Linked DNA regions of Gimesia maris. The protein of the gene in region 2 binds, or shares a complex with, the protein of the main gene of each other region. Links are inferred from orthologs where the notes say so. Each region holds a gene or a part of one and is shown on either strand. Other genes may lie near its edges. The genes, in order: uvrB and GmarT_RS00445.

The links.
Region 1: the proteins of GmarT_RS00445 (region 2) and uvrB are in contact, whole or in part, in a crystal structure (PDB 7EGT), measured with the Thermus thermophilus proteins. The link is inferred for Gimesia maris from one-to-one orthologs. Residues at the interface, in WP_096412145.1 of Thermus thermophilus: His654, Arg656, Phe657, Gln666, Asp668, Glu669, Lys680, Arg681, Leu682, Ser683, Lys685, Tyr686, Ala687; in WP_096411307.1 of Thermus thermophilus: Glu23, Leu25, Arg26, Asp27, Gly28, Glu29, Arg30, Phe31, Arg55, Glu326, Asp327, Phe328, Glu379, Ser382, Gln383, His398, Gly400, Arg401.

Annotation. Positions count from the first base shown.
Region 1 is NZ_CP042910.1:3,146,104-3,161,178, forward strand. The notes cover bases 8,312-11,260. They hold uvrB (excinuclease ABC subunit UvrB), read left to right. Parts: upstream 8,312-8,737; coding sequence 8,738-10,783; downstream 10,784-11,260. Other genes in these bases: GmarT_RS11750 (segregation and condensation protein A), read left to right, coding at 8,312-8,562; GmarT_RS11760 (excinuclease ABC subunit UvrA), read right to left, coding at 10,800-11,260. Also shown: dnaE (DNA polymerase III subunit alpha), read right to left, coding at 1-2,493; GmarT_RS11730 (NAD-dependent epimerase/dehydratase family protein), read right to left, coding at 3,189-4,193; tRNA (adenosine(37)-N6)-threonylcarbamoyltransferase complex ATPase subunit type 1 TsaE, read right to left, coding at 4,240-4,722; GmarT_RS11740 (MFS transporter), read left to right, coding at 4,939-6,135; GmarT_RS11745 (gamma-glutamyl-gamma-aminobutyrate hydrolase family protein), read left to right, coding at 6,610-7,374; more of GmarT_RS11750, read left to right, coding at 7,699-8,311; more of GmarT_RS11760, read right to left, coding at 11,261-13,421; rimI (ribosomal protein S18-alanine N-acetyltransferase), read right to left, coding at 13,434-13,985; GmarT_RS11770 (hypothetical protein), read right to left, coding at 14,336-14,650; GmarT_RS11775 (PhoPQ-activated pathogenicity-related family protein), read right to left, coding at 14,823-15,075. UniProt on the Escherichia coli protein: The UvrABC repair system catalyzes the recognition and processing of DNA lesions. A damage recognition complex composed of 2 UvrA and 2 UvrB subunits scans DNA for abnormalities.
Region 2 is NZ_CP042910.1:102,192-117,277, forward strand. What follows is about bases 6,366-9,325. They hold GmarT_RS00445 (ATP-dependent helicase), read right to left. Parts: upstream 9,000-9,325; coding sequence 6,732-8,999; downstream 6,366-6,731. Other genes in these bases: xerD (site-specific tyrosine recombinase XerD), read right to left, coding at 6,366-6,601. Also shown: GmarT_RS00405 (type II secretion system F family protein), read left to right, coding at 1-615; GmarT_RS00410 (type II secretion system F family protein), read left to right, coding at 697-1,932; GmarT_RS00415 (type II secretion system F family protein), read left to right, coding at 2,004-3,116; GmarT_RS00420 (prepilin-type N-terminal cleavage/methylation domain-containing protein), read left to right, coding at 3,137-3,592; GmarT_RS00425 (PulJ/GspJ family protein), read left to right, coding at 3,592-4,203; GmarT_RS00430 (hypothetical protein), read left to right, coding at 4,217-4,639; GmarT_RS00435 (DUF1559 domain-containing protein), read left to right, coding at 4,721-5,650; more of xerD, read right to left, coding at 5,651-6,365; GmarT_RS00450 (hypothetical protein), read left to right, coding at 9,576-11,903; GmarT_RS00455 (DNA gyrase/topoisomerase IV subunit B), read right to left, coding at 11,993-13,924; GmarT_RS00460 (DNA gyrase/topoisomerase IV subunit A), read right to left, coding at 14,018-15,086. UniProt on the Escherichia coli protein: A helicase with DNA-dependent ATPase activity. Unwinds DNA duplexes with 3'-5' polarity. Translocates on single-stranded DNA with 3'-5' polarity. Initiates unwinding more efficiently from a nicked substrate than double-stranded DNA.

The DNA.
Region 1 (15,075 bases), 3.0 Mb from region 2 along the record:
TTCGCCAACCCCTTTAATCGCCCCCATGCCAAAGCGGATCTTTTCACCATCTACGCTGAATTCTACTTCGGAGCGATTGATGTCTGGCGGGAGTACTTCGATTTTCATACGGCGACAGTCATCAACGTGTTCGGTGATTCGCTCATGACTTTCCATGCCGCAGGAGAGTAAAGCCGCCATGAATTCTTTGGGGTAATGCGCTTTCAGATATGCGGTCGCGTAGGCGACTCCACCGTAGGCGGTCGAGTGTGATTTATTGAACCCGTAACCAGCGAACTTTTCGATCATTTCGAACAGGTCCGTTGCCAGTTTGACATCCACGCCACTTTTTTTGGCGCCTTCGAGATATTGATCCCTGAAGTCGGCAATGATTTTCAGCTTTTTCTTACTGATCGCTTTAATACAGCGGTACGCTGCAGAAAGTTCGATGCCTCCGACGCGGTTCAGAATCCGCATGACCTGTTCCTGGTAGACCATCACGCCGTAGGTCTCATCCAGAATTTCATCGACAATGGGATGAACTTTGGGAATCGGGATCCGGTTGTTTTTTACATCCACGTACTGCATCACCATCCCCCCTTCCAGAGGGCCCGGTCGGTACAGAGCGGAAGTTGCGATAATATCTTCGAACTTGTCCGGCTTCATTTTGGTCAGCAGATCACGCATCCCGCCACTTTCCAGCTGAAAGATCCCTTTGGTTTCTCCTCGCTGGAGCAGTTCAAAGGTTTCCTGATCATCCAGGGGGAGCTTATGCGGATTGATATCGATGCCCCGATGTTTTTTGACGTTTTGAACGGCTTTGTCCAGAATTGTCAGATTGCGCAGTCCCAGGAAGTCCATCTTGAGCAGTCCCACCGATTCGACGGTGGGACCATCCCATTGTGTAATGATGTCGGTCTTACCGGTAATGGACTGCAGCGGAACAACTTCAGAGAGCGGCAGGTCAGCCACCACGACGCCTGCCGCGTGTGTGCCTGCACTGCGGCATAGTCCTTCCAGCTGCATGGCCAGATCGAGCAGTCGTTTGATCTCCGAATCCTGATCGTAGGCAGATTGCAGATCGGGGCTTTCTTTTAACGCGTCTTTCAGTTTGATCCCCAATGATTCCGGGATCATCTTGGCAATTTCATTGACTCGCGCCAGGGGAACGCCGAGCGCACGTCCTACGTCACGAATCGCCGCTTTGGCTTTCAATGTTCCAAAGGTGCCGATCTGTGCCACGCTTTTTTCACCATACTTCTGCTTGGTGTAATCGATCACCAGCTGGCGTCGATCACGACAGAAGTCGATATCGATATCGGGCGGTTCGGTACGGCTGGGATCCAGAAATCGCTCAAACAGCAGGTCATACTTGAGCGGGCAGACCTGGGACATTCCGAGCAGAAATGCGACGATGGCACCACACGCTGATCCACGAGCCGTACAGGGGATCCCTTCGTTTTCGGCAAACTGCACGAAATCCCAGACGATCAGGAAGTAACTGGAATAACCCATTTGTTCAATCACGCCGAGCTCCAGATCGAGTCGATCCCAGTGCGCCTGCGTCAATTCGTCGCCGTATTTTATGGGCAGACGTTCTTCGCAAAGTTTTCGCAGGTATTGCGTGTCGGTCAAATTATCTGGTGGCTGGAATACCGGGTAGAACTTTTTATCCGACATCTGGATGTCGACGCGTTCTGCAAGTTCCTGGGTTCTGGCGACCGCATCTTCAAGTCCGGGGAATGCATTATACATCTCATCCTGGGTACGTACAAAGAACTGGTCACCGGTCATTTTCATGCGTTTTTCATCGCTGACGACGGCGCGTGTACTCACGCAGAGCAAGACATCCTGCGCTTCGGCATCTTTTTGATCGACATAGTGTGCATCATTGGTCGCGACGAGAGGCAATCCCATGCGGTTGGCCAGATCCACGGTTCCTTCCAGGCACTGCCGCTGTATTTCCAGACCTGCATTCTGGATTTCCATATAGACTCGGTCGCCAAACACTTTTTCATACCAGGCGCATAATTTTTCTGCTTCTTCCCAGTCTTCACCCAGAATGTGGTGTGACAGTTCACCGGCGGCGCAGCCTGTCAGCAGAATCAGGCCTTCACTGTGTGCCTCCAGGATTTCCTTGTCGATACGGGGTTTGTAATAGAAACCTTCCAGGTAGGATGCCGAAGAGAGCTTGATCAGGTTTTCGAACCCCTGCCGGTTCTGTGCCAGCAGTGTCAGGTGAAAACTGGCTTCTTTCATTCGCGAAGCCCCTTTTTCAAAACGGCTCCGGGGGGCGATATAGGCTTCCAGCCCCAGGATGGGATTCACGTCCTGACTGCGGCAATGCTGATAGAAGTCCATCGCACCGTACAGGTTGCCGTGGTCAGTAATCGCGAGCGAATTCATGCCCGCTTCTTTGACTTTACTTACCATTTCGGGGATGCGACTGGCACCATCCAGCATACTGAAGTGAGTGTGACAATGCAGGTGAGCAAAAGGTCTGGGGTCGCTCATATTATTCCGTGCTCCCGTCTTTTATAAATGCCATCCAGGCAAAATACAGCTCTGGCTGTGAGAGATTTGTGATTTCCGGAAGCTGGAGAGGACTCTGCTACAGCATTCCATTCCCTGAGTGTATGGGGATTATCTGGTTTGTCAATCTACCAAAAGATACTTCACTTCTGGTTTTTGATATGTACTTTGATTGATGAAAGTACGCTTGAATTTCACACTGTCGCTGCAAAGTATTACAGAAGAAAGAGGTGAGTTACTACATCGTTCTTTTAAAGCCCGAAGCAGCTTTACTTAGATTTTTTCAACCGATCCAGAGGTTGATATACCAGTTCACTCCATCAGACAGGGGAGGAATCAGGTCACACGCCAACAGGAGCGGCGTGTAGAACGCAGCGAAGAATGGCGAACTCATTGAGTTAAATGAAGCGTACCACTGCCAGAATAAAGGGCCGATGGATAACACATACAAAAGGAGAAAGACAGTGACTTGGATCGTGGAAGTGATAATGTATCGCCGCCATGACCACGGTTTCTGAACAGATTGCCGTTGATGGTCTGATTGATCAGGTGACTGCGTTGGTGAACTTTCCATGGATACTATTCTAACTTTCAGCTATGGGGCAGGTCAATTGCCAGATTCCAGCACTCAGCTGCATTCTCATGGATTTTACGCAGAATTCATAAGCGGAATTGAATTATGGTAATTTATGATGAGTGCGAAACCATTCGATGGTAGCACTCATGGACTGCTGAAAAGTTTTTTGTGGCTGATAATTCAGTTCCTGTTGCGCTTTTTGCGAACTGAAATCCAGGTTCAGTCCCAGAAACTTGATGCGTGCCTGCGACAGGATCGGGGCCTGTTTTTTGCCCAGAAATCTCCAGAGACCTTCCATTACGCGGGCCAGATTTCTGGCGACTGGCAGAGGGACTACTTTCTTAGGTGGAGGATATTCAGCCAGTTCCGCGATGGTGGAAATAAATTCGCGCTTACTGACCAGTGAGACATCTGTGATATTGTATGTCTGGCTCAATGCGTCTTCGTTGAACAGAGCCAGGAATATGGCATCGACCAGATGTTCGACATAGGTATTATTCATCAGCTTTTCGGGGCTGCCCAGGTACGCGAATCGACCGGATTTTAATCTCTCCAGGATACGGGGCAGAACCGTCCGGTCACGGGGACCATAAATGAATCCCGGACGCAGAACGGTATAAGGGATGGAATGCTTCCGGAGCAGTTGTTCGGATTCAATTTTGCTCAGTGTATATCCATCGATGCCGGCAGCGTGGGGCGGCTCTGTTTCGTCAGTGCCATAATGATCGCGGGCTTCGTAGACTCCCAGCGAACTGATGTGAATCAAATGTCTGATCAGGCATTGTTCTTCGAGTGCGGTCAGCAGATTTTCTAAACCTCTGACGTTGGTATTTCGATATTCGTCGACACTTCCCCAGTCACCTACTTTGGCTGCCGTGTGGACGACGATCGTGACACCTGTCAGGGCATCACGCAGTGAGTTTTTATCGGTTAAATCACCCTCAATCAGCTCGGCGTCGAATTCTTTCAGGTACTCTGCCTGATCGAGAGAGCGAACCAGTGCGACTGTTGGTATCCCCGCCTGTCGTGCGCGTTGAATGACATGGCTGCCAACCAGACCTGTTCCCCCTGTCACAAGCAGTTTTTGTTCCGATTGAACGGTCATGTTTTTTTTCCTGATTCAGATTGGGTGTCGTCGCGAATTGAACAATTCAGAATGATTCCGTTTGCAGCCGGGCGATGATCTGTCTGGAACGTGGCCCCTGCCCCTGGAACCGAAATGTGCGAGCCGTTTGCGAGGAGTGCTCGATATTGATTTGCAGGAGATCGCCTGGAAGGACGTCTCTGACTTTGTCGGCCCATTCGATCAGACAGACACCGTTAGAGTACAGCAGGTCATCGGCTCCCAGTTCAAGAAACTCATCGGTATCCCGCAGGCGATAGGTGTCGAAGTGATACAGGGGAAGCCGTCCCTGGTATTCCTGGATCAGGACAAAGGTCGGGCTGGTTACTTCAGCCGGATCGACGTCGAGTGCTGTGGCAATCGCCTGAACCAGGCGGGTTTTGCCTGCTCCCAGGTTACCATTTAACGCGATGACCGTTCCCGGGGTCAGATATTCGGCCAGCTTTTTCCCCAGGCGCTGTGTATCGAGTTCACTGGTTGACTCAAAGGTCCATTCAATTTCAGATTGCAACGAAAATTCTCTCGATAAAGTTTGATTTTGAATACTCAATGATTCTGATGGTATAGCTGGTTTTCGTAAATATCACAATACAAACTGTTTAATGCGGAATCAGGAAATAAGAATACAGCGGACTGTCCGGCTCGGGCGATTCGCATTCTGGTCACCTGCCCGATAGAATACCTGCTGACTTCTGAATCGAATTCCTGCCTTGAAGCTTTCCTGAAAATGTCTCACGCCTATCGTAGTCTGATTTGTCTCACGCTCACTCATATCATTGTTGATGCTTCAGCAATTGTAGTTGGTCCCTTGTGGGGAGAAATCGAACGTGTTCATTCTTTAACGGAAAATGGTCTGTTCCTCGTACTGACCATCCATGCGCTGGCATCGTCACTGGCACAGCCCGTGTTCGGATACATCCGTGACCGATACCCGATCAAATCCATCTTGTGGCTCGGGCCACTTCTGGGGGCAGTGATGATGCCGCTGGTCGGACCGGCAAACAGTGTCTTTTTTCTGTGTGTGGCTTTACTGCTGGGGGGTATCGGCATCGGTTCTTTTCATCCGGAAGCGGCAGTGGTCGCAGGTTCCCTGATTCCGGAACGACGTACGCGAAGCCTGTCGCTCTTCATGTTTGGTGGCGCGATGGGGCTGGCGGTCGGGCCGATTATCTGCGGTGCGATCGTTTCCACGTGGGGCCTGTCGAGCGTCTGGATACTGGCGCCGTTGTATGCCGGACTGATTCTTCTGCTTTACAGGATTGGAAAACCACCGGCGGCTTTGTTTGAGCGGGATCGAAAACAAAAATCGCAGTCTCTGTCACAAATGCTGGAGGGACGCGTACTGTTAGCGAGCTTTCTGTTTATGGTCTGCTCACTCAGGCTGGTTCCCAATATGGCGATGGATAAACTGATTTCTTTCATTCTGAAAGATCAGGACATTTCTGCATTTCAGATCGGTTTGATCCAGTCTGTCTTTTTGTTTTCGGCCAGTGCCGGGATGTTGTTGATGGCATTTCGCTTCAAATCCGGTCATGAAAAGCTATTCATGATTGTCTGTCCTCTGCTGGGCATTCCCCTCATGCTAGTACTGGGCTGGGAAGGATGTCCGATCTGGTTGATGACGCTGTTGCTGATTCCCAGTGGTCTGATCTTGTGGGGCACGAGTCCCGCGATGGTCTCTTATTCGCATCAGCTGTTCCCCAAAGGGGGAGGTGTCGCGTCTGCGATCACGATGGGGATGGCCTGGGGCGGAGGTGGCATGATTCAGGCAAAGATCACCAGTCACTTTGTCGCGCTGGGGATTCCTCAGCGGGCATTCCATGCGATTATTCCCTGTCTGATACTGGCAGCGGTGGGGGCGATGCTGTTGCCGGCGTTGCCCTCTGTTGCAGAATCAAAAAAGGAAGTTGTCGAAACCGTGTGAGGGAGGCCTGGTGCACGGCCTGAACCGTAGACGTTTTGCCGTTTTTAGATTTTTTAAAAAAAATTGTGAGCAGAATCAGTAGATTCGGGTTCTACCAGGGTCAATTGCACAAGATATGGTATGAGAAGGTCAACAGGTCAGAATATTCGCTCAAAATGATCGATTCGCTGGACAGCATGATGGGACGCCACTAAGATCCGCTCACTCAAGTGATTTGAAAGTTGAAAACACAAATCATTTGAAGTTACTGTAAATGATCAGTAGCAGACGGACCGAAGGAACGGACCGCGAAAAGAGAATGGATTCTATTTCTAAACGTTCGACCAGGGGGGATTTTCATCCGCTCGAACGCACTTCGAATGCGAATCTCTACGCAAGTCGCTTCCTTCCATCCGCTGAATCTGGGGAATTCCCGTTATACCCCAATTGTTTTTTGACCGCACAGGAAGTGCACTGAAGTGAAGGATGGATTCGATGTCTAAAAAACCCTTGATTGGAATTACTGGAGACTTTCGCCCCGAGCAAAAAGAGTCTCAGGCTTTAAGCTGGTTCTTTACCGGATACTATGATTCTGTAACAGACGCCGGTGGTATTCCCGTGATGATGCCTCCCCTGGCTGATGACGATGACCTGAAACAATTTCTGGAACAACTGGATGGCCTGATTCTTTCCGGTTGTGCGTTAGACCTGGATCCGATCCGTCTGGGATTTGAAAAACACCCTGCTTCCCGCGCCATGCCTTTACGCCGCGAAGACTTTGATCGTCGTGTCTGTACAATGGCAATGGAAATGAAAATGCCCCTGCTGGCGATTGGTTCGGGAATGCAGCTGATGAATGTCATCAGTGGCGGCACACTGCATCAGCATGTGACCGAAGATGTTCCTGGTGCCATGTATCATCGTGATGGTGTGGAAGCCAACCTGCGTCATATTATCAATATCGGACCCGGTACCCGCGTTGACAAAATGTACGGTCCAGGTGAAATTCGTGTGAACAGTCAGCATCATATGGCTGTGAAATATGTTTCAAAAATGTTTGTTGTTTCGGCAACTGCTCCGGATGGTGTGATTGAAGCCATCGAAGTTCCCGATGAAGACTGGTTCTGCGTCGGCGTGCAATGGCATCCCCAGAATCATTCCGCTTCCGCTCTGGATATGCAGGTCTTCGAAAACTTTCTGTCTGCCTGTGAAGAACCCGAACCACAAATTCTGCAAATGCCTGTCCGCAAAGCTGCGTAACCCACAGCTGGATCACCGGCGGTGTTCCTGGTTTTTGAGGGTAACCGGGAGTCGCTTCTGCTTTGTGTCCTTGTAATACGAGGAACTCGAAATCGGCAAGTCATTACGGCTTGCCGATTTTTTTCTTTAACGGCCAGGTAATCGGAAAATTTGAACTTGTACCGGTTAATCTGACGATAACGATAGTATCAACCTCCAAAAGAGCGGGAACTGACGACGAATTTGATTCGATCCCGTTTCGAGAATATTCTGTAACCCGCAATGAGAAAACGATTTAATGCTCTTCTAGCGTTCGTTTTCCACGACTGAGCCCGAAAAAATCTTATGACGACTGCCCAATATAAGGTCGACCTCAATCTATACAGTGGTCCATTGGATCTGCTGTTATACCTGATTCGGCGGAATGAACTGGACATTCTCGACCTGCCTGTCGCCTCCATTACGGCTTCTTTCAATGACTTTCTGGATGTACTGGAACTGATTGATCTGGATCTGGTGGGTGATTTTATCCTGATGGCCAGTACATTGGCCGAAATTAAAAGTCGAATGGTTCTACCGCGTGCGGAAGAAGAAGAAATCGCGGAAGTCATAGATGATCCGCGCAGTGATCTGATTCAACAGCTGCTGGAATATAAAAAATTCAAAGACGCGGCCAATGCACTTGAAGAACATGCTGCGGAATGGCAGGAGCACTATCCCCGACTTTCTGATGAGCGTCCCAAGTCGGGTAAAGATCCTTCAGAAGACCTGATTAAAGAGGTCGAATTATGGGACCTGGTCAGTGCCCTGGCACGTGTTGTCAAACGTAAGGAAGTGGAAGAGCATTCCAGTATTACGTATGACGATACTCCCATTTCTACCTATGTGGAACGAATTGGTTCTCGTGTTCGTGTCGAGCAGCGCGTTACTTTCAGTAGCTTCTTTGAAGGTGAAAAAGTTCGCAGTCGGATTATTGGTATCTTTCTGGCGATTCTGGAATTGTTACGCCATCACCACTTCCGGGCAGATCAGCCTGTCGAGCATGGAGAAATCTGGGTGATGCCTCCCCTGGAAGATACAGCGGAAGCAATCGAATCTTCCCCGGATCAACAGGCGACTGAGGAACAAGCAGACGTTACTGAATCTGTTCCTGAAGCTCAAATACAGGCGGAATCACCTGTCGAAGACGAATCGGAGCCGGAAGTGTAATCCGTTTTCCAGGTGTCCTTTTGTCAGAGTCTCCCTTCTTTCACTGGAGTACCCTCAGACCCTTTCTTAATGGTACGCCGACGTTCTACAATACTACAGACTGAGAGTCTATTTTTCGTCTGAGTGCCCTGTCGTTTTTTACTGCAGGGGCTGAACCTAGAGACTGAGAGCGAGCATGTCTGTGTTTCAACTGAAGAGTGAATTCCAACCCTCGGGCGATCAACCGGCAGCCATCGCAGGACTGGTTAATGGAATCAAGGCGGGTAAATCGGATCAGGTTCTGCTGGGGGTGACTGGCTCTGGTAAAACCTTTACCATGGCGAATGTCATTGCCGAACTGGGCCGCCCTGCCCTGGTCCTCTCGCATAATAAAACGCTGGCTGCACAGCTTTATTCCGAGTTCAAGGAATTCTTTCCCGAAAATGCCGTCAGCTATTTCGTCAGCTATTACGATTATTACCAGCCGGAAGCCTACATTCCGCAGCGTGATATTTACATTGAAAAGGATGCATCCATCAATGATGAGATTGATCGTCTGCGGTTACTGGCGACCAGTGCCCTGGTCAGCCGTCGCGATGTGATTGTGGTCGCGAGCGTGAGCTGCATCTACGGTCTGGGGTCTCCCAAAGACTATCTGGAGATGATGATTCCTCTGCGGGTAGGGGAAGAAATCGATCGCGATGAAATGCTGCGAAAGTTGATTGATATTCAGTATGACCGAAATAACGTTGAATTAGCACGGGCCAAATTCCGGGTACGTGGGGACGTCGTGGAATGCTGGCCCGCGTATGAAGAGTTTGCCTTCCGAATCGAGTTCTGGGGGGATGAAATTGAGAACCTGGCGATCATCGATCCGCTTACCGGCGAAGTGCTGCGTACTGTCAAAGAAGCCTATATTTATCCGGCTAAGCACTTTGTTCTGCCCCAGGAACGGATTGAGTCAGCAATTCAGGAGATTCAGACGGAGTTGGATGAACGCATCCAGGTCCTGCAGAGCGAAGGGAAACTGCTGGAGTCGCAGCGATTGAGTGCGCGAACCCGCTATGACATGGAGTTGCTGGAAGAAGTCGGTTTTTGTCCGGGTATCGAGAATTACAGTCGAGCGCTGGCGGGCAGAAAGCCAGGCTCTCCTCCTGATACACTGCTGGACTTCTTTCCGGAAGACTACCTGTTATTTGTGGATGAATCCCACGTGACCTGTTCTCAGGTGCGGGCAATGTATGCCGGCGACCGTTCCCGGAAAACGAACCTGGTCGATCATGGATTTCGTCTGCCGATGGCGCTGGATAATCGGCCCTTGACGTTTGATGAATGGAACGCCCGGAGAAAACAGACTGTATTCGTATCTGCAACCCCGGGAGACTGGGAGCTGGAACGCGTTGAAGGTGAAGTGGTGGAACAGGTCATTCGTCCGACCGGGTTGATCGACCCCGTGATTCGAATCGAACCTGCACGGGGGCAGGTACCTCATCTGAAAGAAGAAATTCTCAAGCGGGTTGCCGTCAACGAACGCGTGCTGGTGACGACCTTGACCAAGCGACTTGCAGAAGACCTGGCATCCTATTTTCAGGAAGAGGGGATTCGTTGTGCCTGGATGCATTCGGAACTGGATGCGTTTGAACGCGTGGAAATTCTGCGTGGCTTGCGAGAGCAGAAATACGATGTGGTGATCGGAATCAATCTGTTACGCGAAGGCCTGGATATTCCCGAAGTCTCACTGGTGGCGATTCTGGACGCGGATAAAGAGGGGTTTCTGCGAAGTGAGACCAGCCTGATTCAGACGATCGGCCGTTCCGCCCGACACGTGAATGCGGAAGTGATTCTGTATGCGGATCGTGTGACGCCCAGTATGCAGAATGCCATGGATGAGACTGAGCGGCGGCGTGCGATTCAGAAAGAATATAACCGGGAACATGGGATTACTCCCGAGTCGATCAAAAAAGCCATCAAGCGGGGGATTGAAGAGGAGATCGAAGCACGCCAGTTTGTGCGGGAGTCGGTAGGATTTAAGGATGAGTCGGAATACATTACCCAGGAGTTTCTGGGTGAACTGGAGCAGGAAATGCTGGCAGCAGCAGAAAAACTGGAGTTCGAACGGGCTGCCCTGTTGCGGGATCGGATCGATGATCTGAAAAATCAACGGGGGAAAACGGGAGGCCAGGCTCAGAAAACTTCTTCACGCTCCGGGAAAAAAGGAAAACGTCAGCGGAAAAGACGGTAAGCAAACCTGGTCGGAATTATGAAAACTTCGCATTCAGTGCCATCCCTGTATAAGAGGTGGGATGGGCGGCGACTTCTGCTGGCGTGCCAGTCACAACGATGCGGCCCCCTTCTGCTCCCCCTTCCGGTCCCAGGTCGATAATGTGATCTGCTGCACGAATCAGATCGAGGTTATGTTCAATCAAAATGATCGAATGCCCTGCTGTCAGCAGATAGTGAAAGCAGTTTAATACAGACTGAATATCCAGGGGATGCAGGCCGCGCGTCGGTTCGTTCATCAGGAACAGGGTTTTATTGCGGCTGCTGGTATTCAGGTAGGCAGCCAGTTTCAAACGCTGACACTCCCCGCCTGAGAGTGTGGGGAGAGGCTGGCCCAGAGGCAGGTATCCCAGGCCGACGTCTTTCAGCTGTTTCAGTTTTTTCTGTAAGGCCGGCTGACCTCGAAAAAACGGAAATGCTTCGTCCACAGTCAATTTCAGGACCTCTGCGATGTTCAGTTTTCGATACTTGATTTCCAGCAGTTCCCGCTGATACCGTTTGCCGTGACATTCCTGGCAGTCCATTGATATATCTGCGAGAAACTGCAGGTCAATTTCGATCTTTCCCGTTCCTTTGCAAACCGGGCAGCGACCGCCAGACTTGCTGTTGAAGCTGAAATGTCCCGGGGAAAGATTACGGAGCCTGGCATCAGGTGTCTGGGCGAAAATCGAGCGGATGTCGTCAAACAGATTCAGGTAAGTTGCCGGGATACTGCGCGGATTCTGACCTGTGAAAGAGTGGTCGAGTAGAATGACTTCATCGATCTGCTCCGCGCCGGACAGGGACTGGCAACCATCAGCAAGGGGGCTGGTTCCCGTTTCGGAAAGTTCAGCAGCGAGGAGAGGAAACAGTGTCTGTTCGATCAAACTGCTTTTCCCGCTGCCGCTAATTCCGGTTACAACGCTCAATTGCCTGAGCGGAAATTTCACGGTGATGTTCTGCAGGTTATTTCGGCTTGCATCGGTCAGCGTGATCCACTCTGAGGTCGGCTGGTCGGGTACTGATTTCAGGGCCCTGTTTTCTGCTGTATTCAAGAAGCGACTGGTTGGTGAGCTGTTGCTCGCAAGCAACGCTTCCAGTGGACCAGAAAAGATGACTTCTCCCCCTGCCCTTCCTGCTGCAGGCCCCAGTTCAATTACATACTCTGCAGCACGAATGAAGGCGGCATCATGTTCGACAATGAGCAGTGTGTTGTTTAACTGTCGCAGTTTCTGCAGAACGGTAAGCACGCGATGGCTGTCGGCAGGGTGCAGTCCTGAGGAAGGCTCATCCAGTACATAGAGGGTGTTGACCAGGTTCGATGATAATAAAGACGTAAGCGCGGTTCTCTGGATTTCCCCACTGGAGAGTGTAGAGCGTGTTCGATTCAATGTGAGATAGCCCAGCCCCAGTTCGTTCAGCAGGGAGAGTCGTTCCCGGATCTCACGTAGCAGGGGAGCCAGTGGTTTTGTTTCTGTTGCTGTCAGTCCTTCCGAGAATTGTTCCAGCCAGGCGCCTATCTGCTGGATCGGCTGTTGGCCCAACTGATCAATATTAGATCCATTCACGCGAACTGCTAAAGCAGACGCATTCAGGCGGCTGCCCTGGCAGTGAGGGCAGGTTTCTGCAGAACGGCCTCCGGATGATTCTATTGAGATCAATCCTGATCCCCCGCAATTCGTGCAGACGCCGCTGGGGCTGAAAAAATTAAAGAGCTGAGGTTCGGGTTGAGCGAATTCCCGCTGACATTGCGGGCATGACATGTCAGCTGAAAAATCAAACCGAAACGATTGCCGCTGACCGATTTGAAAAGGAATGCCTGTTGTCTGGCCGGAAAGAGGTTCCATCACCAGGAGGGTGACCTTCCCTGCTGATTCATTGAAGGCGAACTCCAGGCTTTCCAGAATCCGCGAATCATCGAATGATCGAGTGGAAAGACGGTCGAGAACAACCAGGATTTCATGTGTATTCGTGTCGAATTGAGATAGCGGTTCAGTCAGATCATCTGAGAGCTGGTATTCTTCGTGATTCAAAATCACCCGATTGAGTCCCTGCTGTTTCAGCTCCTGCATGATTTCAGGGGATGAATGCTCTTCTGTCGTAACCGGATAACAGATTTGAAAACGCAGGTCTGTGGGTAAGGTTTTAATAAATGCCAGTACGGTTTCCGGTGATTGTGGAGAGATCGGGATTTCGCAGTCTGGACAAAAAATCTGCCCTGAAGCGCTAAACAGAAGTCGCAGGTAGTGCTGGATTCCCGATTCAATACCAGCGGTTGTCTCCAGGCCTCTGGAGGTAAAGTGGCGCTGACTGGTATTCTGCCTGAGGGCAATAGCTGGAGGGATTTGCGTGATCTGGTCCGCATCGGGTTTCGGGAGCTGGTTTAAATACTGTCGGGCCGAGGGAGAAAGTGTTTCCAGATACCGTCTCTGGCCTTCAGCGTAGAGCGTGTCGAAGGCGAGGCTGGTTTTGCCTGACCCGCTGACGCCGCAGACTGCGATCAGTTGATTCAAGGGAATATCAAGATCGATACTTTTCAGGTTATGAACCCGAACTCCACGCACCTGAATCATTGACGAAGGATGTTGGAAAGCAGTCTCGTCTGGCAGATGTGTAGTCATGTGCTGTCAGTTTCAGGCAGCGTCAGAAGCGTCCAGGTAGTTGCTGATCCGGTTTTTGGGAGAAAGACCGGGAGCAAAATCCTGTTCTGATCGTTCGAGCCGGTACTGCAGGACATAGGCATCTTCGCCCGCATCTTCGAAGTAGTTTCGCAGTACGGAAACCGCACGGAAATCCATTTTGCGGAAGAACAGCTGGGCAGGCAGGTTCGTTTCTCGCACTTCCAGAGCGATCTCGCGACGGCGTTGCTGCGAGAGCTTATCAACCACGCGTTGTACCATCTGGCGGCCAATTCCCTGCTGACGGAATTCAGGAGCGACGGCAAAGTTAAGCACCTGGATCATCGATTTATGAAGTTCATAAATCATGAAGCCGACGATCTGGTGATTATGCTCGGCGACCATACCGATGCAGTTTCGCTGTCTCAGGCAACTGAGGAAGTATTCTTCAGACCAGGTGTATTCAAAACTTTCTTCTTCAATTCGAAGAACTTCTGGCATGTCTCGGCGGATCAGCCAGCGAATTTGAACCATTAAGTCCTGGTTGGGGGGTTGATTGAGACTCATAGTCGCCTTCCTGCTACTGATAAGTTCTTCAATAAGTGCCGGGATCTGTTGCTTTTTTCATCCTGAAATACTGCATCAGTCCGGAGTTAATGTGAATCATTTAGGGTTGGATCAGGCGTCGAAACAGGTGATCATGATAATGGATGTGATTCAGGGATTAGGACGCCTAGAATCTTGAGGTTGATTCGCGAAAGTTATCAGAAGTCGAAAACGGCGCACAGGGGAATTTTTTGTTTTTTTCAAAAACTCATTGAAAACAGGTGGTCATGTCGCATTCAAAAAAGTCTAAGCGCAACGTCATACTGAGCCTTGAATACTCTCAACAGGGATCAACCAACGCCTAAAATCTCTCAGCCTTTTTTGGGCAGAGGCATCCGTCGTTTAATGAGCAGGTGATTAATGACCTCTTCGATTCCGGTCAGGGCCTGGATACGTTTGGTGATATCCGGGCATTCGCCGTCAAACTCCAGAACGCCTTTGAGGCAGACACCGTTTTTTGTGCGGTGTACGACCAGAGAGTTCAGGCAGACGTCAGAATCTTCCGTGAGTGCATGCTGGATTTCACATTCCAGGGAATGAGCGGCATTGAACTGCATCGGGGCGGATCGTGCGGCTGTCTTTGAGGGGATACGATTTGTTTCGTGGGCGAGCGTTTCGTTTTTCATTTTGAGTTCCTTTACCACCAGTAAGGTTCGGTCCATCCTTCCAGATTTTTGGCGGAATTGTCATGTTAAGCGTCATCTTAACATTCAAATTTGAAACTTATAGATGAAAAACAAAACTTCTTTCTAATTTGTGAAGAAAGGGTTGTGAATGGCCGGTAAACAGACGACCGTGTCATTTTGACGTGGTAATTGTGCAGAGCGAATAAGGGATATTATTGATGGTGTAGATTGCTTCCAGGTAGTAGGCAATATGTCCTTTGTCTGGTTTGTTTATTTTAGCCAAGTATACAGATTCGTTTGCCGAGACCTCGGTGGCGGTCCATTTTGATTGTCTAAAGTCTTTGTTATCTGACTGTGCCGTCCACAATCGTACCTGGGCAGGTTTGCTGGAACTGGTGAGCTTCAGTTCATAGTCTTTCGAGTTG
Region 2 (15,086 bases):
AGCGAATCAAAGCCTCTGCAGTTGTTAAACTCCATGCAGTCCACGGTCGTCTACTGGGGCATGGTTCCGCCGCTGGTACTGTTTCTGTTTGCTATCTTATGGATGAGAACGGGCAGTTCACAGTTGCTGAATTTCAAAGGGACCAGTCGCCTGATCGGCTGGATTCCCGGTGTGCAGAAAATTGCCAACTATTATCGGTACGGCAATTTTTCCGAACTGATGTCACTGTTGATTCAACAGAACATACCCTTTGCTGAATCGGTCGTACTGGCGGCGGAAGCGACCGGTGATGATCAGCTGGTGAAATCGGCCAGTCTGATGGCGGACCGGCATCTGCAAGCACAGCCCGAGACCGTCATCTCCACGAAAGAATATGGCTGGCCTCCGCTGTTAACCTGGCTGCTCACGACGAAAAATCATCAGGGGGATCTCAGCCTGGCGCTGAAAAACGCAGCAGATATGTATCGGAGAAAAGCCACCAGTTATACACGCTGGTTTCGCGTTTTGTTTCCAATCTTTACCGGCGCGATCATCGGCGGAGGGACGGTGTTATGCTATTCTCTGGTATTATTTCTTCCGTTCTCGGACATGCTTAAACAATTGGCCCAGCCATGAGGTTCTTAGAGTGAGAGGCTATTGTCCTGATTCGAAGTTTAATGATTGCAGCAATGGGAAGCATAGCGGGATGGTTATCAGATGATTTGGTATCGTTACCAGGGAATCAATTCGCAGGGTAAACATGTCTCCGGCCGCATCCAGGCCGCAGACCGGGATGAAGTTGCGAGCAGGCTGCAGGATCAGGGGCTGAAGATAGCACGGATCGAAGAGGAAGAATCAGCGCTGGCCTTTTCCATGCCGGCCGTGTCTGCTTCCGCAGGCAGTCAGAAACTGTCGTCCCGCGACTATGATGTGATTTCCGATCACCTGTCTGACCTGACCCGTGCGCGGCTCCCTTTATCAACCGGTCTGGAAGCGGTTTCCTATGAAATCGAGAGTCCGCGTCTGCGGTCTGCGGTACAGAATCTGGCTTCACAACTGGATGCCGGCAATGACCTGGAAACGGTGCTCGCGGATTCCCGGGCCCCGCGCGAACTGTGTGCCCTGGTGCATGCCGGCACACGCTCCGGGAAGATGAGCGAGATCCTGGCGGACTATGTCGCACATACCCGACAAATCTCAGAGATGAAAAACCAGTTGCTGATGGCGCTCAGCTATCCTTTGATCCTGATGGCATTTGCCATGCTGATGTTTCTGAGCATCATGCTCTGGATCCTGCCTGCCTTTGAATCGATTTATCGGGAATTTGGAATCGAGTTGCCTGGGATGACTCTCCGGCTGTTTGAGCTATCCCTGTTCCTGCGGACGCAATGGTGGTGGTATCTGCCTACGGGACTGCTGCTGGCAGGCTGTTATCTGCTGTTGATGAAAACAGAGCGCGGTCAGATCTGGTCACAGAAAATAATCTATCGTCTGCCTTTGATTGGCGGACTGCTCAGCGGTCTATCGGTTTCGCGATTCTCCCATCTGCTGGCGTTGCTGGTTGACAACCAGGTCCCGTTCCTTGAAGCGCTCAAGATGACCGGGGAAAGTTCCAGTAATTATGAAATCCGCAATGCCTGCCGTCGGTTTTCCGAATCGGTATCGTCCGGACAGGCGGAGATTGCTTCCCTGGAGTCATTGAAAATATTCCCGGCCACGTTCCTGCAGACACTGGCCAGTCAGTCAGGCACCACATCCCATCAGGGACCCCGCTATTCTGTCGAAATTCTGAATGCACTGTCGGACATGTTGAACAGTCAGACGCGGGTCCGCATTACTTTCTTCTCGTCTGTTGTTGAACCAATGGTGATCATTTTCTGTGGCATTCTGATGGGCTTTCTGTTCATCGCCATGCTGGCCCCTTTAATTCAATTATTGAACTTGCTGTACTGAATCAGCCAGAGTCCTGATATCACTTATTTCAAATCTTTTACGTTGAGAACCGCTGGCGAGTTAAGAGACTCATGGATAAGAAATCCCGTTTTGAAAATCTGAATCGAATTTATGGCAACGTAAGGCGTTCGTCATCACTCGGTTCGATTCTATCCTTCGGGCGTGTTTCTTATTCTCAACAGGTGGCATTACTGCGGATTCTGGCGATCGCCGCGGACAAGCAGCTTCCGTTAATCGACGTCCTGGAAACGTTCGGGAAGGACATTCGAGGCCATTGGCGTCATCAGATCATGAGGCTGGTGGACTTGCTGCGCAGTGGCGTTCCCCTGGCAGAAGCGCTTGAGAAAATCCCGTATGTCATTCCTGCCAATGCGTATTTTCTGGTCAAAGCGGGAGCCGAGTCAGGAACACTGCCTTCGGCACTTTCCCTGGCGGCAGAAGTGTGTGCCGAGCAACGCAGTGAACGGGATTACCTGCGCCCCGGCATCGGAATTTATCTGCTTACCGTTTTTCTCATCATGGCAAATGTCTTCATGTTTATCTGTTACTGGATCATTCCCAAGATGAAAAAAATTTTCTATGACTTCAATATGGAACTGCCGGATCTGACAGTGACGATCATTCATACTTCGGATCTGGTTGTTAATTACTTTCTGTGGATTCTTCCAGGATTCCTGTTTCTCTTGATCATGTATCTCAGGTTTCGCCATACCGGCTATCTGGAAAATGGCTGGCGTCCCCGGTTTATTTCCGGGCGTTATTATCCCCGTTTAATTGCGCCAGATGTCTTACGGTTTCTGCATATCACTACTGAATCAGGACGTCCCCTGCTGGGGGCATTTGAAACCCTGTCACATACCACAAAAAATCCATATCTGTCTGCCCGCTTTAACGCGATCCTGGAAGATGTTCATAAAGGGAACGACTGCTGGACGTCACTGCATGACTACAGTCTGCTGACCCCCAGTGAAGTGCGTCTGTTACAGTCAGCGCAGCGGGCGGGCAACTTAAGCTGGGCACTCAAAGCGATTGCTAAAGGGATTGAGCGGCGCATCAATTATCGCCTGGCACTGATACGGGAATATCTGGAACCTGCTTTTATTCTAAGCGTGGGCTGTTTAGTGGGAATATTCGTCATCGGATTGTTTTTGCCACTGGTAACCATCATGCATGCCCTGTCTTAACCTCAGAAAACGGTTGAAACGTGAGAAATCAAAATCAGAATCAGAGAGCCTGTTCAAGTCGTGACGCATCACGTCGATGTCGACGGCGCGGATTTACTCTGGTGGAGATGATGGTGGCCGGCGTGCTGCTGATGACAGTCTCCATGATTGTGGTGCCAGCGATCTACTGGGTGCATCGTGAACGCAGGCAGACCGAACGCCGTCAGATAGCGATCGTAGAAGTGGAAAATCTGATGGAACGCGTGGTCGCTTTACCATACGATCAGGTACAGCAGTCAATCGTGGATAAATTCGCCTTGTCGGAAAGTGCAGTCAGGCAATTGCCTGATGCCAGGTTGCAAATCAAAATCAGTGAGGCGACTGATGTCAAGCAGATGAAAAAAATTCAGATCCAGTTGGGCTGGAAAAACCAGCAGGGAATCAGAGCAATGCCGGTAAGTCTCACTTCGTGGGTCTGCCTGAAGGAACAGCAGTAATGCAGCGACGCGGGTTTACTATTTCGATCAGACAATATGGCTGTCCCCCGGGGGTTTCTCTGGTGGAAGTCGTGGTGGCCATGGGCATCGCCTCGGTGCTGATGGGCATCAGTATGACGACCATGCATACCATACTCCGCGCTGAACGGGAAACCAGTAAAGCCGCCTGGCTGGGATCTTCGTTCCAGCGCTTTTCCCATCTGTTTCGCGCGGACATCCATGCCGCCGATGACGTCCGGCTTCCCGCAGAGGGGGGCACAGAAATCACGCTTCAACAGCCGGACAAACGGAGTGTGACGTATCGCATTGACCAGCATCAGATCTTCCGAGTGGTCACCAGCCAGGGTGAAGTAGCGCACCGTGATGTCTTTTATCTGCCGGAGGGGAGTCACGCTCAATTTTTTGAACAGCAGCGACTGCATCGTGCAGGAATTTCCATTGAAGAACCCGATCCATTACAGCGTGTATTGAGTAAAAACTACAGTAAATCAGATCAATCCGGGAGGCCGGCTGTTCAGGAATTATCCATCATTTCCACCATCGGCCATGATTATCGTTTGGCGGATTTGAAGCTGAAACAACCAGAAAAAGAAACAAAAAAAACCGAGTGACAGGATCAAACATATGCGTCTCGTCTACAAATCAGAAATGGGAACTCAGAAGAAAAAAACGCGCCAGGGGGCAGTGTTAGTCATTGTCATGATCTGTCTATTGTTGATTTCACTGGTGATGGCTTCCCTGCTGAAATCGACATTAATGCAGAGACGGCAAATGCTGAAGGAACAGTTGCAGGTGCAGGCAGACTGGCTTGTCGAGTCGGCTCTGGAGCGCGCTGCACAGCGACGATTGACGAATCCCGAATACCAGGGGGAAGTCTGGCAGATTGATCCGGAAGAACTGGGAACCCGCTATGCTGCTTCCGCTGAAATTGTATTGAAAACGGAAGGTGACGGGGAAGCAGAACGTCGACTGTCGATCCAGGCACGAGTGAAATATCCTGAGAATCAGACTGATACGATTACCCGAACAAAAAAAATAATTTTATGACCACACTGAACGGGTCAGCGATCCGTCCTTATAATTTACCTGATTTTAAATGAGTTGGTATTATTGTTTCAGGAAACACAGATGATGAAAAAAGAGACCCCCCGATATTACCAGAGTCTGCAGCGTCGCGGCTTCACGCTGATTGAACTGCTGGTTGTGATAGCAATCATCGCGATCCTGATTGCGCTACTGCTGCCCGCCGTACAACAGGCACGCGAGGCGGCCCGACGTACGCAGTGTAAAAACAATCTGATGCAGATCAGCCTGGCGCTGCAAAACTACGAAATGGCGTTCGAGGTCCTGCCCGCAGGGGTCTACAACCAGACGGGACCTGTCAAAAATGAACCCAAAGGTTATGACATGGGCTGGCTCGGCGGACTTATGCCGTTTCTGGAGCAGGCGATTGTTTATCGGCATATTGACTTCAAACAGAGTGTGTACGCCGAGGCCAATTACGAAGTACGCAAAAGACCGATTTCGTTTTTAAGCTGCCCTTCCGATCCCAAAGGGCCCATTATGGAAGTCCCCATCGATGATAATCTCCCGTTGTTTCAGACAAACTACGCGGCCTGTTATAACGCCGATGAAGCACCGATCGACGTGAACAACTCGGGAGTCATGTTTTTAAACAGTAGCATTACTTATGATCAAATCACCGACGGCAGCAGCAATACTATCTTTATCGGCGAGCATCTCTATGATGATACCAACCTCGGCTGGCTCTCCGGAACGCGCGCCAGTCTGCGGAATACCGGCTCCATTAATCGAGATCTGCCTGGATATGGAGGCGGCTGGGGAGGTTCCTATTATCCCACTTCTGAAGAAGAGGAAGAGGAAAAAGCTCCCATCGATCCACTGTTAAACGTCGGCGGGTTTGGCAGTTATCATGTCGGCGGTGCACACATCGGACTGGGAGACGGTTCGGTTCGCTTCATTTCTGAAAATATTGACCCCGGACTGCTTGAGCAACTGGGGAATCGCGGCGATGGCAAACTGATGGACCCGTTTTAATCAGCCACGCGGATGATACATCTGATGCACGGCTTTCAGGCGACTGTGATCGACGTGCGTGTAAATCTGGGTCGTGCGGATGTTGGCGTGTCCCAGCAGTTCCTGTAACGCGCGGATCTCGGCTCCGCCAGCCATCATGTGTGTCGCGAAACTGTGACGCAGTGTATGTGGACTGACTTCTTTACTGCAGCCCACTCGTGCCGCATTTTTCTTGACGATGTTCCAGACCATGACCCGCGACAGCTGCTTGCCTCCCCGATTCAGAAAGAGCGCCTGTTCTGTTGTATTGCGCCTTGTCAACACGGGGCGTTCATGCCGCAGGTACGCTTCCACTGCAGCGACCGCGACCGGATTTAATGACACCATGCGTTCCTTGTTTCCTTTTCCCACGCAGCGGGCATAGCCTTCCGTCAGCTTCACCGAGTTCAAAGGCAGAGTGACGATCTCTGTCACGCGGCAGCCGGTCGCATACATCATCGCCAGTATCGCCCGGTCGCGGAGCGGATAGCGATCCTGGCGGCAGGGAGCAGCGAGCAGTTGATTGACTTTTTCCGGACTGAGAACTTTCGGCAGGTATTTCCAGAGCTTAGGCGAGTTCAACAGGTCGGCGACACTTTCGGCGAGCACGCCTTCCAGCACCAGGTAGCGAAAGAAGAGCTTGAGCGTGACCAGGTGTCGGGAAACAGTTGTTGCCGCCAGTTTGCGCCGATTGAGATGCTGCAGATAGCCGGAGAGAAAAGCGAGATCCACTTCACTCAGCGGAACCGGTTTCTGCATGCGGTACCAGTCCAGAAACTGTACGATATCCGAGCGATACGCGGAGACGGTATTCACTGCCATCCCGCATTCTGCTTCCAGGTAATGCAGAAAGGGTTCCAGATGCACACCGGGGTCGGCTGGTTTGCGGACCTGGAATCTGGAATTCGCCGGTGGTCGTTTACGTGGCGGCATGAGAGAACCCGAAGTCTGTTTAAGTGAGAAAAGACTGCGACACTACCAGTTTATTCTTCCACAGAATTAATGGCAGGCGCCAATCGGGTTTATCGGCAAGCAGACGTGATCCGCTTGAAGCAGTGTCGGGTTAGCGCAATCCTAACGGTTGCAGGGGGCAATGTGCGGCGACAAAGGTCTGTGGTTCGTCGGCATCGTCAAACAGGACATTCACCATTCGTTTGCGGGCAAAACCACTGATGCCCATTACCGTTCCCACGCCATACCGCGGATGTCTGACTCGCATACCTACCGAAAATCCCTGCGGGATTTCTGCAGCCTGGGGCGCATCCTTGAGGAGATCTGCCCCGGTCATCAGCAGGGGACGTTCCGGGTTGGCTGCTTTCAAAGCGGCCGTGTCAATCTCGCCTCGCTTGACCGATTCCACAAATTCATCGAAGTGCGAACGGGATTCGAACAGTTCATCAGTCGACTGATCGTTGAATTCCACATCGATTTCTTTGAGGAAGTCGCTGGTAATGGTTCTCCAGGGACGGCCGCGCATGGAGCGCTCGCGTGTCTGTGTCAGGTACAGATTCTGTTCGGCCCGGGTGATCCCTACAAAAAACAGGCGGCGCTCTTCTTCCAGTCCGTCGCGGAATTCTTCACGCAGCACCCGTTCATGGGGAATCAGGTTCTGCTCGACACCGACAATAAACACCACCGGATATTCCAGGCCTTTCGCCGCATGCAGCGTCATCAGCGTCACGCGCCCCGCGTCAGTATCCAGCTGGTCTGTTGCACTGGCCAGCGTACTGACTTCCAGAAAACCTTCCAGCGTGGTTTCTTCACCATAAATGTCATCATACTTTTTGGCAGTGGAGAGTAATTCATTGACGTTCGCAATCCGCTGCTGATCCGCTTCGTCCGGACTTTCTTTCCAGCTGTCAACCATTCGCGTACTGTCGATGATATTTTCCATCAGGTGCGCGACGGATCCCGAGTCGGCCATTGAAAATCCGTTAATCATTTTGGCAAACCGTGCCACCATGGTCGCCGCCCGTTTAGAAAGCTTCGGACAGTCTGCTGCCTGATGGGCGGCTTCCAAAAGGCTGATGCCCCGCTCGTCGGCCCAGCGAATCAGTTTGTTTTGCGTCGTTTTGCCGATGCCGCGCAGTGGTTTATTGACGATGCGAGAGAACGCGACGCGATCGTCGGGGTTATTGACCAGTTTCAGATAGGAAAGCAGATCTTTGACTTCCGTGCGTTCATAGAAGGCCACACTGCCTGCCAGCTGGTAGGGAATTTTATGCCGGGCCAGCGCCAGCTCCAGTTCGCGCGACAGCGAATTGACCCGGTAAAAGATGGCGTAATCCGTATATTCCTGCTTTCCCTGATCGACGGCGTTGCGAATGCGCCTGGCAATGTCGTCGGCTTCGTGCCGCTCATCCTGAAAACAGAGCAGCTCGACCGGCGAACCTTCCTCGTTTTCTGTAAACAGCGATTTGACTTTGCGGCGCTGATTGTGAGAAATCAGATCGTCGGCGACCCGAAGGATTTCTTTGGTACTGCGGAAATTCTGTTCGAGTCGAATGGTTTTGCAGTCGGGGAAATCCCGCTCAAACTGCAGGATGTTTTCAATCTTCGCCCCCCGCCAGCCGTAAATTGACTGGTCGGGATCTCCGGTGACACACAGATTGCGTGTGTTGAGCGAGAGTCCCATGATGATCTGATACTGCGCCAGGTTCGTATCCTGGTATTCATCAACTAAAATGTACTGATAACGTTCATCCAGTGTCGCCCGTAATTCGGGGGAGCCTTTGAGCAGACTGGCGACGTGCAGCAGTAAATCGTCAAAGTCAACCGCGTTCGATTCGAGCAGCAGTTTCTGATACATCGGATACACGCGAGCTGCGACAGCCTGCAGATGATCGCCCACCGATTCCTGATAAATTTCCACGAACCGATCTACGGTAATCAGATCATTTTTGGCGCGGCTGATCATCGAAGCGATGGTCGAAGGATTATACGCCACGGTATCGATGTCTAATTCATTCAACACGAAGCGGATGAGCTGTTGTTGATCGGTCGTATCAAAAATCGAGAAGTTACTGTCCAGGCCTACCCCTCTGCCGTATCGCCTCAGGATTTTGACGCAAAACTTATGAAAGGTTGAAATCTCCACGCGCGAGTCGGGTATCAGCTGCCTGACCCGTTCGCCCATTTCATCCGCTGCCTTGTTGGTGAAAGTGATTCCCAGAATCTGATGGGCGGGAACGTGCGCATGGATCAGCGAGGCGATCCGGTGGGTGATAACACGGGTTTTTCCTGAGCCTGGTCCCGCCAGTACCAGTAATGGTCCCTGGTGATGGGAGACGGCGGCGAATTGAGGCGGCGTCAGGACCTGCTGAAAATCCAAGTGAAAGTCCTTTTATACGTTGAGCTGGATTTATTATCTGAAATGACCAATGTACGGTCCTGCTTCCCAAATTCCAAATCGAACCCATTGATTATTCAGCCCGAATTTGTATCTGCATCACTTAGTATAAGGAAGAAGGGGTTTTCGCAGGCATTTTCAGGACGAAAAGCAGGTTCAGAGAGCAGAAGTAGTGAACATTCGCATGTTTTGGTAATGTTGCGAATACAAGCTGCTTTGGTTGATTGCACAATATTTGTGGGTCCACTAGACTGCGCAGAGAGAGTGTGATGATGTATGTTGAAAAATGGCCGGCTGACTTTGACGATCTTAATGAATAGGGTGTCTGGCCAGTATCGCCGGTCCTGATTTTCGCCATGAAAAACAACAGGAATTCTGCAATCTCAAAATATTATTTTTGAAACCTGTATGTAGATATGGTTTTGCGGAGTTTGATACTGGAAAAGTTAATTGGCTGTGGGGATGTATGAATTCAACACACATTCCCTGCTGCTAAATGACGATAAATTATTTTACAACGGTAGTTTCCACCCCTACTACCATTAATGAGGGCCTTTGGTGTCCCGCGTTCTTGTGAATGGTGGAGACCGTTATTCGAATCCCTTTGTCGACGGAGTGAGATCAGATATGCTTCTCAAGGAATCAAACCGAACCAGAAAGAACCAGAAATATTTTGGTGTACTCGGCTTGGCAGTTTTAGGATTAGCCAGCCTGGCGTTGGTTGTCACAACCACAATGGCTGTCGAAGACAAGAAGCCGGAAAAAGCAGACGTGGGTCTGCAGGGCATTTTACCACCCGAAGTTCCGGAAGATCTTTCGGAAGCTCCGGAAGGTCTGGAAGGCAAGTGGGCCACTTGGGATCAACAGGTTGGTGATCTGCTGGCCAAACTCTACGAATCAGACCAGACTCTGGAACAACAGAAGCAGACTCTGAAAGCACTGCAGACAAAGATCAAGGATGCACAAGGTCAGGCTGTTCTCGCTGACTACACCGGCCGCCTGCAGCGTCGTGTGGAAATCGCGGATGCGGTTTTGAAAACACTGGAAGTCGATGTCGCTGCCGTCAAAGCTGCCCAGTTGAAATCACAGCAGAACAAAGTGGCGAAAGCTGCTGCTGCTCTGAAAAAATACCTGGATAGCATGGAGAATGGAAACAGCTGGGTCGATTACCTGCAGCTAAATGATTTGCAGAAAGAACTGAAAAACAGCTATTCCGAAGTTGAATTGATGGATCTGCTGAAATCGCTCAAAAAGAAATTTGAAGAGCGGGGCGCATTAACCGATGCCGAGCAGCGAAAATTCTTCAACCGTCCTCAGTTCCAGAACCTGGAAAAAACCGTCCGTGCGCTTCTGGCTGATTCCAAACCAGGTGCGACCAAGATTGACGCTGGTAAAGTTCGCACGCAGCTGACGACTCTGGTCAGCAACCTCGAAGAGTATGAAGCTACTCAAAGCAACAAGAATGCATTCGAAGCACGTAAGGCTTATGCTCTGCTGCGTCAGGAACTGGCCGGTGGACTGGAGCCCCTCACGACTGCACTGCGAAACAATTACTTCAACTACAATCTGCGGGTCATGGTTGCTGAAGACTTCATCAACCGTCTGATCCATGACAGCACCTGCGAAACCGGTCCTGTTGTAGACTGCATTCTGGGTGCATACGTGACCGGAAATCAGGCCACAACCACCGAAATCGGCGTGGATTTCAAACCCAGCGATTCTACACTGCGATTTGATTTAACACTGAATGGTGTTACAAACAGTGAAACTTCCGGTACAACCAGCCAGGCCACGATTTACACATCGGGTCATCATCAGATCTGGGGTACCAAGGAAATCAACTTTGATGGTGATCTGTTCGTAACTCAGCCTGCCTGGGTGGAAGTCGCCGCCAACAACACCACCGTCGGTGCCAGCACTAAACTGGACGGCATTCCCCTGCTGGCCGGCATTGGTCGCAACATGGCTTACCGTCGTACTGCTGAACTGAAAGGCGAAGCAGAAGCAATTGCTGCACAACGCGTGCGTGATCGGGTTCGTCCCCGCTTTGATGAAGAAGTTGACGAACGCATTGACCGCGCCAATGAAGAGGTCGGCGGAAAGTTGAATAAGCGTCTGCAGGATAATGGATTGTTCCCCACAGCCCGCAGCTTCGCTTCGACAGACACGCATCTTTACATTCGCACCCGGCTGATGGACACCGGCGAACTGGCTGCCAATTCGCCACCACTGACCATCACTCCCGATGAAAGTGTTGTGGTGCAACTGCATGAATCAGTTATGAATAACAGCCTTTCCCGCATGAACCTGGAAGGCCGTAAAATTACAGACCAGGACCTGATCACCGAATTTGAAAAATCAATCGAAGATGTCCTGGGACGTAAAGTCAAACTGGAACGACCTCCCGTTGATCCAGATAAAGGACCCAATATCCTGGCCTTCGACGATCACGATCCTATTCGGGTGCAGATTACAGACAATACGCTGAATCTGATCCTGCGTTGTGGTTTTGAACAGCAGGGCGAAACCGCTGTGCCAACTCAGATTATCACAGTACCTCTGCAGTTCAAAGTCGACGGTGACAAAATTTACATCACACGTGGTGATGTAAAATCATCAGCCGTCGTTCGACCAGAACGGATTGCTTCTCAGATCGCTCGGGCCGGCGTGGTTCGCAGCAAAATGGAAAAGGCATTTCCGGATCGTGTCGAAGATTCACAGGTCAAAGCCAAGCTGGAAAACCGGACCGTCTACCTGGACATCACTGGCATCAAAGCCAACGATGGCTGGTTGACGATCACCGTCGGAAACGACCTGACAGTCGAAAAGAATGAAAGCAAGCTGCCTCTGCCACCCGAACCGGCAGAAACTGCTTCCGTAAAATAGTCAGACTACTCAAGTCTGAGCTGAAAAATGAAAGAGGCGAATCGATTGATTCGCCTCTTTTTTATAGCGGCCGTTAAAAACAGTCGTGATCAATAATCGATGTCGTCTGCTTCAATCGCTTCCTGCATGATCAGGTCATAACGCAGGCTGGCATCTTTTCCGAACAGTTGTGCGAATGTGGCGTCCGCTTCCAGCTGGCTGTCGATATCTACTTTCAGTAATACGCGGTGTTTGGGGTCCAGCGTCGTCTCTTTAAGCTCGCTGGCGGTCATTTCCCCCAGACCTTTAAAGCGACCAATCTCGTACTTGCGGTTCGCTCCCAGTGATTCGACGATCTCTTCCTTCTGGGCATCATCCTGGGCATAGTGCTTCTCGTTACCCACCTTGATGCAATACAGTGGCGGCTGGGCCAGAAACAGCTTGCCCTGACGAATCAGTTCCCGCATATGCCGGAAGAAGAACGTCAGCAGCAGCGTACTGATATGATAACCATCGCTGTCGGCATCCATCAGCAGGATGATGCGGTTGTAACGCAGATTCATAATCTCAAAATTCGGGCCAATCCCGGTTCCCAGAGTTTCCACGAGGTCTTTGATTTCCTGGTTCCCCATGATTTTGGAAATGGCCAACGATTCGGTATTCAGAACTTTACCACGCAGAGGCAGTACCGCCTGAATGCGGCTGTCGCGTCCCATGGCCGCCGTACCACCCGCCGACAGACCTTCGACCAGAAACAGTTCTGATTCTTCCGGCTTATTCGAGCGGCAGTCGAGCAGTTTGCCCGGCAGCGTCGATTTGCGGTTCGTGACCGATTTTCGCCGTACTTCTTTCTGGGCATCGCGACTGGCCATTCGTGCCCGCGCCGCGAGGACGATCCGCCCTACGACTGCATCCGCGATACTCGGGTTCTGATTTAACCAGGTTTCCAGCAGCGGTCGGACGATCCCTTCAACAAAACCGCTGACTTCAGGGTTATTCAGCTTCTCTTTGGTCTGCCCCTGAAACATGGGGTCATTATGGAAGACGGAGATCAGGCAGAGTACGCCTTCACGGATGTCGTCCGTGGTAATCGCCAGCCCTTTGTGCTTGATGTTATGCACGTCCATATAATTTTTGACCGCTTTGGCGATCCCCGAGCGCAACCCGCTTTCGTGTGTTCCCCCGGCATGGGTGCGGATCCCGTTCACATAACTGCGAATCTGCTCATCAGTGGCGTCGGTCCATCTTAAAACCATTTCCACGCGAATGTTTTTATCTTCCTTTTCCGCGAAGAACAGCTGTTCGTGAACAGGTTTTTTCTGTTGCTCCTGGGTCAGTTTTTCCAGATAGCCACGAATCCCTTCCGGATGCGAGAGTTCATGTGTCTCTTTTTTAACTTCATCGCGGAACGTAATTTTCAAACCGCCATGAATAAAGGCGACATCTTCCAGGTGCTGACGAATCGTGTCGGCGTTGAAGTGCACGCGACGGAAAATATCATCATCCGGGCGGAAATAGATTTCGGTTCCATGCCCGCGGAATGGCTTTACCTTTTTAACGGGGGTCGTCGGTTTGCCTTTTTTATACCGCTGCACGTACTGATGGCCGTCGCGCACAACCGTCGCCACCATCTCGGTAGACAACGCATTCACCACGGAGGATCCAACACCATGCAGACCACCGCTGCGGGCATAGTTTTTGTCAGAGAACTTTCCGCCGGCATGCAGTGTCGTGAGAATCAGTTCCAGAGCCGACTTTTTGGTTTTGGAATGCTTATCGACGGGAATGCCACGGCCGTTGTCTTTCACGCTGCAGGAAGCGCCATCTTTATGCAGGGTGACGATGATGGTATCAGCTTCTTTGGCCAGATATTCGTCGACCGAGTTATCAACGATTTCCCAGAGCAGGTGATGCAGTCCGCGAATATCAACGCCACCGATATACATCGAAGGACGGCGACGGACCGCCTCCAGCCCTTCCAGGACTTCAATGTCGTCAGCCGAATATTTTTTTGCGCCGGTTGTTTTTGCTGCAGTTGCCATAATAGTTTTACTGATTTTTCTCTATTGTAAACGCGAACGAAAACGAGATTATAGGTGTTGATCCAGGGAATCGTAAGTCGAGATACGATCAGTTTATGCTTCGTCGTCTCCCAGTTCGTCCCAGTCGACCACTTCAATGGGCGGATAGAGGATCTCTGCAAACCCGCTTCGCTGACTGGTTTTCACACCTTTGCCACCGCGTGAAGTGACTCCATATTTCATTTGCCCGAAGGTCATTTTTTTGCCTGCGGTATTGATCACACGCAGGCAGTCGCTCGGACGGGTCAGCTGCAGAACACCGATCACCTGGTCTCCTTTTTCCAGCCTGATGCCCTTAACCCCTTTGCCCGCATTCGAGAGCAGGGCGGCTTCTTCGATCTCACAGTGCAGAACGCGGGCGTCCTGGGTGGCGATAAACATGGTCTCTGCCTCTTCGACCAGCCCCGCATACACCACACGGTCATCCTTACCCAGGCGGCAGTATTTGCGACCTGCTTTGGTCGACGCTGTCCGGAACAGGCTGAACGAGATTCGCATAAACTGCCCCTTTTCAGTCACGATCAAAACGTGAGGCGTGGGAAGGGGCTGCTTTTTTGTCGCTTTGTCCTCTGGGGTAAACCGACTGTCTGTCGTCACCGCTGCCACCAGAACGGCACCATCGCTCATCCTGGCATGCTTCGACAGCGGTTCACCATAGCCCGAAGAAACAGGGACCTGTTCAATCGGCAGCGTGTAAGCCACACCATCACTCGAGAAGAATACGACATGGTCCAGCGTGCTTCCCGGTGCGACTGCCAGCACACTGTCCCCTTCGCGGGTTCGGGTTTTGGCCAACTCCTGTGTGCCTTCTTTTGTCTTCAGGCGTCCCACGCGTTTAATCCAGCCTTCCCGCGAGACGACCACGTTCGTATTTTCGCGAACAATATAGGCCTGCGGATCGAATTCGGTAATCTCTTCCGAGGAACCCAGTTTGGTCTGGCGCTTTTCCGGAAATTCGTCGGCCAGTTCTTTCAGCTCATTTTCCACCACTTTCCAGAGTCGTTTGTCAGACGCCAGAATCTTTCGAATTTTTTCCGCTTCGGCTTCTTTCTCTGCCAGCTCTTCGCGAATCGTGTTGATTTCCAGCTTCGAAATCCGGTAGAGCTGCAATTCGAGGATGGCC